2 regions of the Bacillus sp. FG16 genome follow, and region 2 is predicted to be linked to the other one. Evidence: riboswitches for the same ligand, from Rfam matches in the RefSeq annotation. Region 2 holds a riboswitch; the other holds the start of a gene.

Region 1 (8,160 bases), on a different contig from region 2:
CTTGCGATTGCCTGACTATGAAGCTCATCATTCGGAATATGGTAGGCACGCTCTTTCCACATCGCTAGCTCATGGTGTACAACCGGAAACACATCACGGTATACTTTCGCCATGAGCGTTATGGGATTACTCGGTACGTTCACTTCTTCCTTCATCTCCTCTATTAAATGTACAAATAATGATTTATTTGTTTGTTTTTACTATATTATTGACATGTATTTCAGTAAATGACTGAATATAATTCAAAATTTCATCACGCTCATACTCATTTAATAACTCGTGATAACAATTCGGCCATTCTTTATATGCCTTATCACCTATTTTAACATTATCAAACCACATGCGGACACGTGTTTTATCTACAAGTTTATCCTCACATGCTTGCATTAGCAAGAGCGGAACGTCTGGAAAATCGTCTATTTTTTTATGAGCAATTTCGATAGACTTAATCAATTCACTATACCAACGTACTGATACTTTGCGCAAGAACAATGAATCATTCTCCATTGCATCTCTCACTTCATGATTCCTTGTTGACATTTCCACCGTAAGATTCGTTGCAAATTGCAATTTTGGAGCCACAACATTTAATATTTTTGAAGCAAATTGAAGTGGAGCAGAAGGTCCGGCTGCTACACCTAAACATGGCGAACTTAAAACAATACCATCTACATCCTCTCTCTTCGTTTCTTGCATCATACGAATGACGATAAGACCGCCCATACTATGACCAAATAAAAAGATAGATAACCTATACTTTCTTGCTTCTTTCACCCATAATTTAACTTCCTCTATGTATTCATCAAATGAATCAATATGTCCTCTATTTCTTGAAGTCGTTCCATGTGACGGAAGGTCCCCCATCACGACGTGGTAGCCGATATGATTCCACACTTCCGCAACGGCTTCGTAACGTCCGTGATATTCCATTGCGCCGTGCACGATAACAATGACAGCTTTCGCTTCCTCTGCTTCATAATTCCACATACGGACCTCCTCCATTTCACTCTTTCTCATAATTTGATACACTAAAACTAGTCTCTAGGAAAGGAAGACTTTACATGATATATCCTTACAAAGAAAAAAATCCAAAAATTTCGAGTAGTGCTTTTATCGCTGACTATGTTACGATTACAGGCGATGTTTCCGTTGGCGAGGAATCAAGTATTTGGTTTAATACAGTCATCCGTGGTGATGTGTCACCAACAATAATCGGAGACCGAGTAAATGTACAAGACCAATGTACACTCCACCAAAGCCCTCAGTATCCTCTTATTTTAGAAGATGATGTTACAGTTGGGCATCAAGTTATTTTACATAGCTGTCATATTAAAAAGGATGCTTTAATTGGAATGGGATCCATTATATTAGATGGTGCTGAAATTGGCGAAGGAGCTTTTATCGGCGCTGGAAGCCTCGTTTCACAAGGAAAGAAAATCCCGCCAAACACGTTAGCTTTCGGTCGTCCCGCGAAAGTCATTCGTGAATTAACAGAAGAAGACCGTAAAGATATGGAGCGTATTCGTACGCAGTATGTTGAAAAAGGTCAATATTATAAATCACTACAAAAATGATTTTACTGCTGCCATAATACTGGCAGCTTTTTTTATATAAAAACTAACTTTTTCTTTACAAAACATTATTACTCCCTCAACAAAATCTTATTAAAATAAAAGCTAATATCTCCATATATATGTAAACGAGGGAGGAAAATTTTCATGAAGGTCAGTGGATTATATAAAATAGAATGTTACATTTTTAAAGGAATTAATCGCTACTTTGATCAAAAAACATTAAATATCTTTTTCAGCAATATTACCCATATCGGTGGTGCTACTTTCTCCATTACACTTACACTTTTCTTTTTAATTTTTGCAAAAGGGACTTTACACCAAGCGGCAATCGCTACTGCTATTTCTTTAGCAATTAGCCATATTCCTGTACAAATATTAAAAAGGTGGTATCCACGAAAACGTCCTTATTTAACAATTCAGGATGCGAAATATCCAGTCCATCCATTAAAAGACCACTCTTTCCCGTCTGGTCATACAACAGCCGTTTTCTCTGTCTTCATTCCATTTATTTGCTATAATCCAAGCTTACTTGCTTTCCTATTACCGTTAGCATTATGCGTCGGTATTTCTCGTATTTATTTAGGGCTTCACTATCCGTCAGATGTATTCGTCGGCATGTGCCTTGGCACTTGCTCTGGCATCATCTCTTTTTATCAATTCATCCCACTTTTCACATAAAGGAGTGATATGATGAGAGTCGCCATTTTTACCGATACTTTTACGCCACAAGTTAACGGGGTTGCGAAAACGTTAGAACGATTAACAAGTTACTTTCAGAAAGAACAGATCGCCTATTCTGTTTTCGCCCCTCAACATACAGCTGAAGATAATTTCGTGGCTAATGTGAACAAGATGAGAAGTATCCCGTTAACAATATTATATCCAGAATGTCGCTTTTCTTTTCCTACTCCGCGTATTAAACGGGAACTTCATTCCTTTAAACCTGACATTATTCACATTGCCACACCTTTCAACATGGGACTTTGTGGACTGTATTACGCCAAAAAGTTAAACATCCCAGTTGTCGGTTCTTATCATACTGATTTCGATGCGTATTTACGCTATTACAAAATTGAATTTCTCACCAATATGCTTTGGAACTATTTAAAATGGTTTCATAGTCATATGCAAAAAAATTTCGTTCCCTCCCCTGAAACATTACATCAATTAAAAAATAAAGGCTTTCAGGCCCTCTCCATTTGGGGACGTGGTGTAGATTGCACACTCTTTCATCCAGCTTACAATACAGACCTATTCCGAAAAAAATATAATATTACAGCGAAGTATGTTCTTTCCTATGTAGGACGAATTGCTCCTGAAAAAGATATTGATACGTTGCAAAACCTTATCGTTAAAACATCGCATACTCGAAACGACATTCATTGGCTCATCGCAGGAGACGGACCTCTAGCAACAAATTTGCGTGAAGCTGTTCCGCAAACAAATGTCACTTTTACTGGCTACTTACAAAGTGCAGATTTAGCCGCTGCATATGCTTGTTCTAACATAATGGTATTTCCATCAGCTACTGAAACATTCGGAAATGTTGTACTTGAATCACTCGCATGTGGCACACCTGTCATTGGTGCAAATAGTGGCGGGGTTAAAAATATTATTACAGATGGAAAAACGGGAATTCTTTGTCCCCCTAAAAATGAGGATGCATTTCTATCATCCATTTATTCTTTATTGCAAAATGAAGAAAAACTTGAGCAAATGGGAATAGCAGCTTCATCTTTTGCGAAATCAAAAAGCTGGGATGAGATCTTTCGCGCCTTACTTAACCAGTATGAAGAAGTCCTTCAGCATACCGCATCAGAGTTACTTGCTTAAACAGAAAAACTCCCTTCAAAAACGAAGGGAGTTTATTACACACTTGTGAATTTTAGTTAAATGAATGATACATAAGGTGAAATATCATTTATTTACATATTCATTATAGCAAAAATAAACATAACTAAACAGACTTGTAATAAAAAAACCATAAAAATTAATATATGGTTATACAGTGTTTTTGCTGTATAATGATTTTAAGAATTCCCCTTAAAATCAACTTACTCACATACCTTTATACAGCAATTGTTCCCCAATTCTGTATATCAAAAAACCTTTCATTCATTTGAAAGGTCTTTTTGAGCCTGCACATATTCTTCTTTTGTATTTACATTTATAAACCAATCTGTATTCGCTTGTACATCTTCTCCAGCAACATACTTCACATTACATTGTGATAAAAGCTGCCCCATACTTCTTTTCTCTTCCTGAAGTAAAGCATAAATCTTTTCTTTCACGCGGTTATGATACGCTGCAAGTAGCGGCTGTTTTCTTCCATTAATAATAGGTACAACCGCATCATATTCATTGCTCGTTTGCTCTAGTAAAATGGTAAACCATTCATGCGAAACATTTGGCGCATCGCAAGGCATAATAGCGTACCAATCTGCTTCTATGTATTCCATTCCTGATACAATGCCGGCAAGCGGCCCATTTCCTTTATAGTGCGGAATATCTTCTATAACAGGAACTTGTACGAATTGCTCTACTCGCTCTTTTATATCAGAGTGACTGATGACTACAACTTCTTGGAGCGCACTTGTCATCACTTTCAAAATAAGCTCAATAAAAGTACTATCTCGCCAGCTCGCTAACGCTTTTGGCTCACCGAATCTACTCGACATACCGCCCGCTAATACAATTCCAGCCCACTTACTCATTGGCGATGCAGCTCAAATGTAATATGGCCTAATTCCGGTAAAATTAATTTATTCATCGCAAGACGAACCGCTCCGCTCGACCCTGGCATCGAGAAAACTACTTTACGTCCAATTGTACCGCCGATTGCTCTACTTAACATTGCGCTGCTTCCGATATCTTCTAAATAACTAATCATGCGGAACAGCTCACCAAACCCGACAATCTCTTTATCTAATAATGCTGACACTGCTTCGATTGTTACATCACGCTTCGTAATACCAGTACCGCCATTTGTTAATACAACATCTACGTCTTCCCTATGATAACCAGCTAACACTGCTTGCTGAATACTTTCTTTATCATCTTTTACAATTTCATAAGAGGTCACTGTATGTCCTGCCTCTTTTAATAATTTATGTAATAATTGTCCGCTCTTATCTGTTTCTTCCGTACGTGTATCGGAAATCGTAACAATCTTGCAACGCACTTCTTTTGGAGCTTGTTTTTTATGTTCAGTTACACTCATTTTGTATCTTTCCTTTCTTAAAGACTTTTCTTCATTTTATCATACATATCTTTACACAATTATATATGAAGCCAATCATGCGCCATGATACAATATAAGTATACTAACCCACAAAAAGGAAAGTGCACTTTCTTATACTCCTAGACTACACATCTTTAGCTACTCCTTATATTTTCTACATAATAGAATTCAATTTTAAAACTTGTACTAAAAAATAAATTGGAGGTCTACATATTATGGAACTATATAAAAAATTAACAACAACATTTATCCTCTTATTCATCGCTTCAATCACTGTCGGCTTTTCCTTAAAAGGCGCAATTCCATACGCTACATTAGTAAGCATTATATTCGCGACACTATTTTTACTAAGCAGTGCCTTTTGCGCAGGAAAAGCACGTCAATTGAAAGGTTGATTGCATATGTTCCAGAAGAAACCCACCCTTTCTAAATCATGTAAAAAGGAAATAAAAACGTATGAAAAGGCATGACTAATATGAAAAAGTATATTGAGCTAGATGGAGAAGTATATTGTAGTTCATGCATTCAAATTGTAAGTAAAACGAAATAAAAAAAGCTTTGCGCTCACCGCGCAAAGCTTTTTTTCATATATTATAGACCAGCTTGCTCTTTTAAAGCTGCAGCTTTGTCTGTACGTTCCCATGAAAGATCTACATCAGTACGTCCGAAGTGGCCGTAAGCTGCTGTTTGTTTGTAAATTGGGCGACGTAAGTCTAGCATTTTAATAATACCAGCTGGGCGAAGATCGAAGTTGTTACGAACTAGTTCTACTAGTACGTCTTCAGATACTTTACCTGTGCCGAATGTATCAACTGAAATTGATACTGGTTGTGCTACACCGATTGCGTATGCAAGTTGTACTTCTGCTTTGTCAGCAAGACCAGCTGCTACGATGTTTTTCGCAACATAACGAGCTGCATATGCTGCAGAACGGTCAACTTTTGTTGCATCTTTACCAGAGAATGCACCGCCACCGTGGCGAGCGTATCCACCGTAAGTATCAACGATGATTTTACGTCCTGTTAAACCAGCATCACCTTGTGGTCCACCAATTACGAAGCGGCCAGTTGGATTAATGAAGAATTTCGTTTCTCCATCCATTAATTCTGCTGGTACTACAGCTTTAATTACGTGCTCTTTTAAGTCGCGATCGATTTCTTCCCATGTAACATCTGGATGATGTTGTGTAGAAATTACGATAGTATCAACACGTACTGGTTTACCATTTTCATCATACTCAACTGTAACTTGCGTTTTTCCATCTGGACGTAAGTATGATAATGTATCATCTTTACGTACTTCAGTTAAACGGCGAGCTAATTTGTGAGCAAGCGAGATTGGAAGTGGCATTAATTCTTGTGTTTCATTACATGCAAAACCAAACATTAAACCTTGGTCTCCTGCACCAATTGCCTCAATCTCAGCGTCAGTCATTTGACCTTCGCGTGCTTCTAGCGCTTGGTCAACACCCATAGCGATGTCAGCAGACTGCTCATCGATAGATGTTAAAACAGCACAAGTTTCTGCATCGAATCCGTATTTTGCGCGTGTGTAACCAATGCCTTGAATTGTTTCACGAACGATTTTCGGAATATCTACGTAAGTAGAAGTCGTAATTTCCCCCGCTACCAATACTAAACCAGTTGTTACAGTTGTTTCACAAGCTACACGTGCATTTGCGTCTTTTGATAAGATCGCATCTAAAATTGAATCAGAAATTTGGTCACAAATTTTATCTGGATGTCCTTCAGTTACAGACTCAGATGTGAACAGATGACGTTTTTTTGTCATGTGGTAAACCTCCCTACAGTAATTGTATATATTGTACGGAACTCATCCTTAATTTGCCACAAACTGCGACATACATTTATTCTCCCACACAAGCATACAGAAAAACCTTTCCTACTTTACATAGAGGAAAGGTTTAATTTGCTACTTGCATACTGCTTTTTGCCCTTCGCTCTTATCGTTCGAGACCTGTAGCCTCGCACAGGTTTTAGCACCTATTCACCTGTATTTATCAATACAAGTGAGGTTGCTGGGCTTCATCGGGCCTGTCCCTCCGCCAGCTCGGGATAAGAGAGTATCCGTCCCAACCTATACTAAAGAAATGATATTCATTTGTCAATTAATATTCACATTTTCCTGAAAGTTTTTCTCAATACGCCTGAAATGAAATATTAATAGGGAAATAATGCATTCACACAAACAAAAAGAAATAAATAGTATACATTATTTATATAATTGTGTTATACTCTTGTTGGGGATTACGAGAAATATTTCATTAAATGAAAAGGATGGTATATAAATATGAGTACTGTGAATGTCCAAATTGGTTTACACGAATTATTGAACGGAAGCAATGCACAGATTCAACTAAGTGTTCCGCAATTAGTGGAAAAAGTATTAATGCGAAATGAAGGGAAATTAACTTCTACTGGTGCCGTTTCTGCTTCAACAGGAAAATATACAGGACGTTCTCCTAAAGATAAATTTATTGTGAAAGAAGCATCGGTTGCTGACAAAATTGCTTGGGGAGCTGTGAACCAACCGATTTCTGAAGAACATTTTAATAAATTATATACTAAAGTTTTAGAATACTTAAAAGAAAAAGAAGAGTTATTCGTCTTCAAAGGATTTGCAGGCGCTGACCGCAATTACCGCCTACCAATTCAAGTTATTAATGAATATGCATGGCACAATTTATTTGTACATCAATTATTCATTCGTCCAACTGAAGAAGAATTAACAACTCATGAGTCAGGGTTCACAATTGTTTCTGCACCGAACTTCAAAGCTGATCCAGCTGTTGACGGTACAAACTCTGAAGCATTCATTATGGTTTCATTCGAAAAACGTATTGTACTAATTGGTGGTACAGAATACGCTGGAGAAATGAAAAAATCAATCTTCTCTATTATGAACTTCTTACTACCTGAACAAGATATTCTTTCTATGCATTGCTCTGCAAACGTAGGTGAAGAAGGTGACGTAGCACTATTCTTCGGTTTATCTGGAACAGGTAAAACAACTTTATCTGCTGATCCGAACCGTAAATTAATCGGTGATGATGAACACGGTTGGTCTGATAACGGTGTATTCAATATTGAAGGCGGTTGCTATGCAAAATGTGTAAACCTTTCTCACGAGAAAGAACCACAAATTTTCGATGCAATCAAATTTGGATCTGTTTTAGAAAACGTTATCATTAATGAACAAACGCGTATCGCGGACTACAACGATACTACTTTAACAGAAAATACTCGTGCTGCATACCCTATGCATGCGATCGACAATATCGTACTGCCAAGTGTTGCTGGACACCCAAATACAATTATTTTCTTA
Region 2 (8,160 bases):
GCAGCTTGAATTCCAATATAAGCTGCTTTCACGTTACGCATATCTTGACTCGTCTCAACGAGTAATACATCAACTTCTCCTTTTAATAATCCTCGTGCCTGCCTTGTATAAGCCTCAATCAATTCTTCAAAAGTCACACCACCAGTAACACTAATTGCTTTCGTTGTTGGTCCCATCGCTCCCGCAACATATACTTCCTTACCGCTTTCTTTAACAGCTTGCTTCGCCAAAAGTGCTGCCTTTTCATTTAGTTCTTCATCTAAATGAGACAGCTCATAATCACTTAGTACAATATTCGTTGCCCCAAATGTATTTGTTTCAATAATATCCGCTCCAGCTTCAATATAAGCTTTATGAATCTTTAAAATAACGTCTGGTCTTGTTTCTACTAAATATTCATTACAGCCCTCGTACTCTTCTCCTCCGAAATCTTCAGCAGTTAAATCCTCTTGCTGAATCATTGTTCCCATTGCACCATCTAATATTAAAATGCTATTTTGTAATTTTTCTTCTATACACTTCATCAATTAATACCTTCTTTCACTTCTTGCTTTTCTCTTACATATTTAACAAGATGTTCTGTAATTTCATATTTTAAAAATGGTGTAATAAGATAAATACCATTAAAATATTTCATCGCTGCGTCGATCAATTCTTGCGAAATGCGAATCCCTTCCTCAATTGCTGCCTCTTTCGTTTCGTGTCCATCCATTCTCTCTCTTATTTCTTCAGGAAGAGTAATACCCGGTACCTCAAAATGAAGAAAATCTGCATTCCGCTTACTTACTAACGGCATAATTCCAATAAAAATAGGTTGTTCCAAATGCTTTGTCGCTTCATACACTTCTTCAATTAAGGCGATACCGTAAATTGGCTGAGTTAAAAAATATTCCGCTCCAGCATCTATTTTTCGTTCCATTCGCTTAACCGCTGCTTTTAAGTGCCTCACGTGAGGATTAAATGCGCCGCCTACAGAAAACCTTGTCGCCGGTCCAATTGATTTCCCTAAAATTGAACGTCCATCGTTCATTTCTTTAATCATTTTAATGAGCTCAATAGAGGACAAATCGTATACAGAAGTTGCACCGGGAAAATCACCAACGCGCGCTGGATCACCAGTCAAAGCTAACACTTCTTCCATCCCTAACGCCGATAAACCTAACAAATGAGATTGTAGTCCAATGACGTTATGATCTCTACACGTTAAATGTGTCAATACCGGGATATCATGCTTCGTTAATAACGCACCCATCGCCATATTAGAAATACGAGGCGATGCTAATGAATTATCTGCTAGAGTAATAGCATCTGCTCCCGCTCTTTTTAACGCTCTTGCTCCTTCAAAAAAACGCTGTGTATCTAACGTTTTCGGTGGATCTAATTCCACTACAACTGTCGTTTGTTTTTTCGCTTTCTCTGCTAGAGTGACGTGAGCCTTCGAACGTTTCTCATGCGTATGAACGACTTTCGGCCTTTGAATAGTGTCTTTTTCTATTACAGGTGTAACATTCGCAACAGCGCGCTTCATACTTTGAATATGTTCTGGAGTCGTACCACAACAACCACCTAACAACCGAATACCTTGCTCAATAAATCTCGGTGTCATCGCCTCAAAATAAGCTGGGCTTCCCTCATATACGTAACGTCCCTCCACATAATTCGGGAGACCTGCATTTGGGTATGCTGATAAATAGCCATTTTGCGGAATCGATATCATTTTGAAAGCCTCTGTCATATGAAGCGGCCCTAGTTGACAATTCAATCCAACAACATTTGCACCGTAATCTATAAGTTGCTTTAATATTTCATTGACATCATTTCCATTTTGAGTCGTACCTGCTTCATGTAACGCTAATTGAGCAACAATTGGAATGTTCGTTTGCTTACGCAATACTTTAACGGCATGCAGTAATTCAAATTCATCGTAAAAAGTTTCTAATAGTAATCCATCAACTTGTTCTTCTAGTAAAGCCCCTGCCTGTTCAAGTAGCATAAACTCCCTTTCCATATCAGTCGTTGTAACGGCTCCGATATGTTTCATACCACCAATTGTTCCTAAAATTGCATTTCTGTCCGTAACAGATGCTTTCGCCAGCTTTACTGCCGCTCTATTAATTTCTGTAACTTGATTTTCTAAGCCATACATACGTAATTTCGCCTCATTTGCTCCATACGTATTCGTTTGAATTACATCTGCTCCAGCAGCTACATATTGTTTATGAATCGATATAATTAAGTCTGGATCAGATACATTCAATTCTTCAAAGCTACTTTGCAAACCATGTGAATGCAATAACGTCCCAACCGCACCATCACCTATTACAATTCCTTTTGATAATAAATCTAGTAACTTCACGAATCTCCCTCATTTCTATCAATATAAAAACCCCCTCTTCACTTTGAAGAGGGGGACATAATCGTTCCTCCTCTTATTATGCAAAACATTCGTTTTGCAGGTATTAGCACCGTTTCAAACATTTCGTTTGAAGGTTGCCGGGTTTCACAGGGCCTTTCCCTCCACCGCTCTCAATAAGAGTTGTCTTTATTATTTTATTTATGTAGCTAAAAGGAAATGCGTTCCCCTTTTAACAATGTTTGTTAATTTTTTAATAAATTTAGCATGCACAAAAGTAAAAGTCAATGACACTTGCGGAAAAATAAAAATTATTTAAAATAGAGTTGCAATTCAATTATCTTTTGTTGTAAAGTTAAAAACATAATAAAAATTTCATACGAACATTCTTATCTAGAGAGGTAGAGGGACTGGCCCTGTGACGCCTCAGCAACCATTAACATTTTGTTAATAAGGTGCTAATTCCAGCAAATTGTGAAAGATTTGACAGATGAGAAGAAGACTCTATTCAAACCGAAAGCCTTCTTCTTAGAAGGCTTTTTTTATTTTATATTCAGTTAATGTTTCAATTTAAAAAGGAGGAATTTTCACATGTCAACAATCGAAACAAAGCTAGCACAAATCGGCAATCGCAGTGAAACTACAACAGGAACGGTTAATCCACCAGTTTATTTCTCAACCGCTTATCGTCACGAAGGAATTGGTAAATCTACTGGCTTTGACTATTCACGAACTGGCAATCCAACTCGCGGTCTTTTAGAACAGGCGATCGCAGACTTAGAATATGGCGAACAAGGTTATGCCTGTAGTTCAGGGATGGCAGCTGTTCTCCTCGTCCTTTCTCTATTCCGCTCTGGAGACGAACTTATTGTATCTGAAGATTTATACGGGGGAACGTATCGATTATTTTCTGAACATGAAAAAAAGTGGAATGTTCGATGTAGATACGTAAATACACAGTCTATTAAACAAATTGAGCAAGCTATCACAACTGAAACGAAGGCTATTTTCATAGAAACTCCAACTAATCCATTAATGCAAGTTACTGATATTGCTGCTGTCGCAACTGTAGCGAAAAGGCACGGACTACTTCTTATTGTAGACAACACATTCTACACACCTTATATACAGCAACCATTAACAGAAGGTGCCGACATTGTACTTCATAGCGCAACGAAATATTTAGGGGGGCATAACGATGTACTAAGCGGACTTGTCGTTGCAAAAGGAAAGGAACTTTGTGAGGAAATCGCCCATTATCATAATGCATCAGGTGCGGTCTTAAGCCCATTTGACTCATGGTTATTAATTCGCGGTATGAAAACGTTAGCGCTTCGCATGAGACAACATGAAGAAAATGCGAAAGCAGTTGTTGCGTATTTAAATGATGAAGACGGGGTGACAGATGTATTTTATCCAGGAAGAGGCGGCATGATTTCATTCCGCCTTAAAGATGAAGCTTGGATCAATCCATTCTTACAATCTTTATCCTTAATTACATTTGCCGAAAGTCTCGGTGGTGTAGAAAGTTTAATGACTTATCCAGCAACGCAGACACATGCTGATATTCCTGAAGAAATTAGAACAGCAAACGGTGTATGTAATCGTCTTCTTCGATTCTCCGTTGGCATTGAAAATAGTAACGATTTAATTCAAGACTTAAAGCAAGCCATTAAACTCGTAAAAGAAGGTGTAAGAATATGAGTTATTCTATAGATACACTCTTACTACACAACCAATATAAACATGACTCACAAACAGGCGCTGTGAACGTTCCTATTTATAACACATCAACTTTTCACCAGTTTGATGTAGATACGTTCGGAAAATATGACTATAGCAGGTCAGGAAATCCAACTCGTGAAGCTCTTGAAGATATCATCGCTTTATTAGAGGGCGGAACAAAGGGGTTCGCCTTTGCATCAGGCATTGCAGCGATTTCCACTGCATTTCTTCTTCTTTCACAAGGGGATCACGTTCTCATTTCAGAAGATGTATACGGAGGCACTTACCGAGTGATAACTGAAGTACTCTCCCGTTACGGTGTTTCACATACATTTGTTGATATGACCAATTTAGAAGAAATAAAACAAAACATTAAACCAAATACAAAGCTCTTTTATGTAGAAACACCTTCTAACCCACTTTTAAAAGTGACAGATATTCGCGAGATTTCTAAACTCGCAAAATCTATTGGCGCTCTTACTTTTGTTGATAATACATTTTTGACACCACTATTCCAAAAACCACTTGAACTTGGAGCTGATGTCGTTCTTCATAGTGCTACAAAATTTATTGCTGGTCATAGTGATGTTACTGCCGGATTAGCAGTCGTAAAAGATGCAGAACTCGCTCAAAAGCTTGGATTTTTACAAAATGCATTCGGTGCTATTTTAGGGCCTCACGATTGTTCTCTCGTACTTCGCGGTCTAAAAACATTGCATGTACGCCTCGAGCATTCAGCTAAAAATGCCAATAAAATTGCACATTATTTACAAGAGCACGTTAAAGTACAAAATGTCTATTATCCGGGATTATAAACACATCTCGGATTTGATATTCAACATTCTCAAGCGACATCAGCTGGAGCAGTCTTATCATTTACTTTGCAATCAGAAGATGCACTCCGCCAATTTTTATCAAAAGTAAAATTACCTGTTTTTGCAGTTAGTTTAGGAGCTGTCGAGTCAATTCTTTCCTATCCAGCTAAAATGTCACATGCAGCACTGTCGCAAGAAGCTCGTGATGAAAGAGGAATCTCTAATTCATTACTTCGGTTATCAGTTGGTCTCGAAAATGTTGACGATTTAATATCCGATTTTGAAAATGCCCTTTCTTATGTAGAAGAACCTGTAAATGCATAGAGAGAAAAGAAGATATGAGATTAAGTTTTCATATCTTCTTTTTATGCGGTTCAGTATATTCATTTGAATTTCTTCCTTTTTTATGGTTCATAAAAAATAAAGGTATATCATCTATTTCTAAATAATGGATTAATTGATATATTAAGAAATAAAAAGGGATGAAAATAATGGATACTTGTGCAGATATTTTAATCGTTATCGATTTACAAAATGGAGTATGTTATAGCGGAGAGCATTTATTTGATTTACAGAACTTACTAACAAAAGTAAATAAAAGAATTTCTTCATACAGAAAATTAAATAAACCAATCCTTTTTGTTCAACATTGTGATGATGATTTAGTACCCGAGAAAGAACTTTGGGCTATTCATACCATTCTAGATGTTCAAGAACAAGATTTTTTTGTAAGAAAAACACATGCAAATTCATTTTATAAAACAAACTTAAAAGAAATTTTAGATCAATTATCTGTAAAGCGCATTGAATTTTGTGGTGCCCAAACAGAGTACTGTATGGATGCTACGATTAAGTTTGCCCACGGACTAGGATACGAAAACTTTATGGCACAGAAAACAACCTCTACATTGAATAATCCTTTTATGTCCGCAAAAGAGACAATTGATTTTTACGAGAACATATGGAATACCAGATTTTTAACGTTGCTAAAAGATGAATTTTAGAATAAATGACTAATGACTTGATTACCCTAAGATTTATCAGCCGTAATCAAATATTTCATTATCACCATAAAGAAGCGAATTACATTCAGCTTCTTTTCTTTTAACCTGTTTTATATTCTATATATATCATTATAATTCCTTTGTCATATTATTTTAAAAATTTCGTATATTCATTTGAAAGAATAAGAAATTCATGATAAAATTGTGTTACAAATATATCTATATCTTTCAATTTTTAAAACACATCGAAATTTTCACCCAAAAATGTCATTTTACAAAAACATGCTAATTTATCTATTTTATTTACATCAGGGTCTCTTTTCTTACAATTTCTTTACTTTAGGACTTTTTTTCTGCAACAACTATTTTCTTTTCTTTAAATTTTTGGTATGTATAGTATGGTATAATAGCTCACACGGAGGTGGAAAAGAACATGTTAGAAACCTTTCAAAAAGAATTAGAACTATATGAAAGTAATGCAGAATTATTAAAAGTATTAGCTCATCCTGTTCGTTTATGTATCGTAAAAGGATTAATCGAGCGCGGTCCAAGCAACGTTTCTACAATGTATACTGGCTTAAACATGCCACAATCTACAATTTCACAGCATTTAGCAAAATTAAAAAGCGCTAAAATCGTTTCTAGTGAAAGAAAAGGGTTGGAAATTTATTACAAGGTAGAGAACGAAACAATAATTCAACTCGTTCGCGTATTATTAGGTTAGGGACTAATAATCGAAGAAAAAGAACGTATTCTATATTTTTTATCTCATATCTTTAATATAAATATATATCATGAGAGGAAATATATAATACTACATAAGTCGTATTAAAAAACAAGACACAGTATATACTGTGTCTTGTTTTTTATATTGTTACATACCGCTCCAAATGTAAATGTTGCATATCTTTTGTATGTATAACAACATCAAACGCACTCCCTAATCCTCCATTCAAAATCATAGAACGAACTGCTCGATTTTGTTTTTGCGTTTCAGAAAAAGGATTCGTATCTTGATGACTCGTAAGCTGTTCTAATATTCCTGCCGCTAACAAAAACTCAGATTGCTTCTTATGCCATACTGCACTCATTCCTTGCAGACTAAACATCTCCTTTAGCTCGTCCCAATGAATATGAGTAGTAAGATCCATTTCACCTGGATGCGCTAGTGGGTTACGTATTAGATTATGCTGATAATAACCTCGTAAACTTCCTTCACGGTGTGCTGGATGCATCCATTCTTCTTTTGTGTATCCGTAATCAACTGTAATACATATACCTTTTTGAAACCATTTCGCAATTTCTTTTATATACTCCTCCATCACAATTGGTACTTCAAAACGTTGCCCTTCAGCAATATGAATATTATATTTCAATAAATAGCGACCAATTCTTTTATCTAACGGCCTACATACTTCTGAAAGGTTTCCTTCCTCTGTATATGTAATACGTACTTCATACAACATACCATTTCTTTTCTCAATTATTTCAACAGGAAATGCATCAAACAACTCATTTGAAAAAAGAATTCCCTCGAAAGAATCTCCCATTTCACTATAAGACGTATAGTACGATACATTAGAAAATGAGCCAAGGTGCTCCCGCTGTAATTTTCTATGAAAAGGGCTCACTTCAATCATTGAATAGTTTAAATCAATAAAGGTTTTTGGAGATAATTGCTTCCATTCTTGTAAAACATCATAGGCAAACTTTCCTGTTCCCCCGCCAACCTCACAAATATTCGGAGCAACTTCACCATTTTCAACAAGACGAATAAAAAGTTTAGCAAAAGTTTTTGCAAAAACAGAGGAAACGTTGCTACTTGTAAAAAAATCCCCTTGTCTTCCAATCTTTTCACGTTCTTTCATATAATATCCATGATCTTCTGTATATAATACAAGGTTCATATACGTACTATATGAAATTGAATAATCCTTTTCTTTCCCCATCCATTCTCTTAAAATGAGCTCCATTCCCATAATGACTCCTTATTGTAAAAACGGATTATTTTCTTTTTCAAAACCAATGCTTGTTTCTGGACCATGTCCACATAACACCGCTGTTTCATCTGGTAATACAAATAATTTCTCTTCAATACTTCCAATTAATTCAGCAAAACTTCCACCAGGTAAATCTGTTCTTCCAATGCTCATTTGGAACAATACATCTCCTGAGAACACAGCATTCGCCTCTTTACTATAATAAGAAATACTTCCAGGAGAATGTCCTGGCGTCTCAAAAATTTCAAAATTAAATGATCCAA

What was found. A riboswitch is a leader RNA that binds a small molecule or an ion and turns the genes downstream of it on or off. The one in region 2 is predicted to bind S-adenosylmethionine.
Region 1: it holds a riboswitch for S-adenosylmethionine, as region 2 does, so the genes downstream of both, metK (methionine adenosyltransferase) here and ACODS7_RS02720 (bifunctional homocysteine S-methyltransferase/methylenetetrahydrofolate reductase) in region 2, are expected to answer to the same signal.

Annotation. Positions count from the first base shown of each region.
Region 1 is NZ_JBMDKC010000065.1:2,622-10,781, reverse strand. Features, by position in the region: gene ACODS7_RS21295 (tetraprenyl-beta-curcumene synthase family protein) at 1-143, opposite strand, end outside; gene ACODS7_RS21290 (alpha/beta hydrolase) at 184-987, opposite strand; gene ACODS7_RS21285 (gamma carbonic anhydrase) at 1,062-1,574, shown strand; gene ACODS7_RS21280 (phosphatase PAP2 family protein) at 1,719-2,252, shown strand; gene ACODS7_RS21275 (glycosyltransferase family 4 protein) at 2,265-3,407, shown strand; gene ACODS7_RS21270 (molybdenum cofactor guanylyltransferase) at 3,686-4,288, opposite strand; gene ACODS7_RS21265 (MogA/MoaB family molybdenum cofactor biosynthesis protein) at 4,285-4,794, opposite strand; gene ACODS7_RS21260 (hypothetical protein) at 5,031-5,210, shown strand; gene metK (methionine adenosyltransferase) at 5,407-6,606, opposite strand; SAM riboswitch class I at 6,776-6,897, opposite strand; gene pckA (phosphoenolpyruvate carboxykinase (ATP)) at 7,126-8,160, shown strand, end outside.
Region 2 is NZ_JBMDKC010000004.1:5,527-13,686, forward strand. Features, by position in the region: gene metH (methionine synthase) at 1-524, opposite strand, end outside; gene ACODS7_RS02720 (bifunctional homocysteine S-methyltransferase/methylenetetrahydrofolate reductase) at 524-2,356, opposite strand; SAM riboswitch class I at 2,427-2,536, opposite strand; SAM riboswitch class I at 2,740-2,850, shown strand; gene metI (cystathionine gamma-synthase/O-acetylhomoserine thiolyase) at 2,945-4,057, shown strand; partial or broken gene metC (cystathionine beta-lyase) at 4,054-5,217, shown strand; gene ACODS7_RS02735 (cysteine hydrolase family protein) at 5,385-5,897, shown strand; gene ACODS7_RS02740 (ArsR/SmtB family transcription factor) at 6,331-6,621, shown strand; gene ACODS7_RS02745 (class I SAM-dependent methyltransferase) at 6,764-7,876, opposite strand; gene ACODS7_RS02750 (MBL fold metallo-hydrolase) at 7,886-8,160, opposite strand, start outside.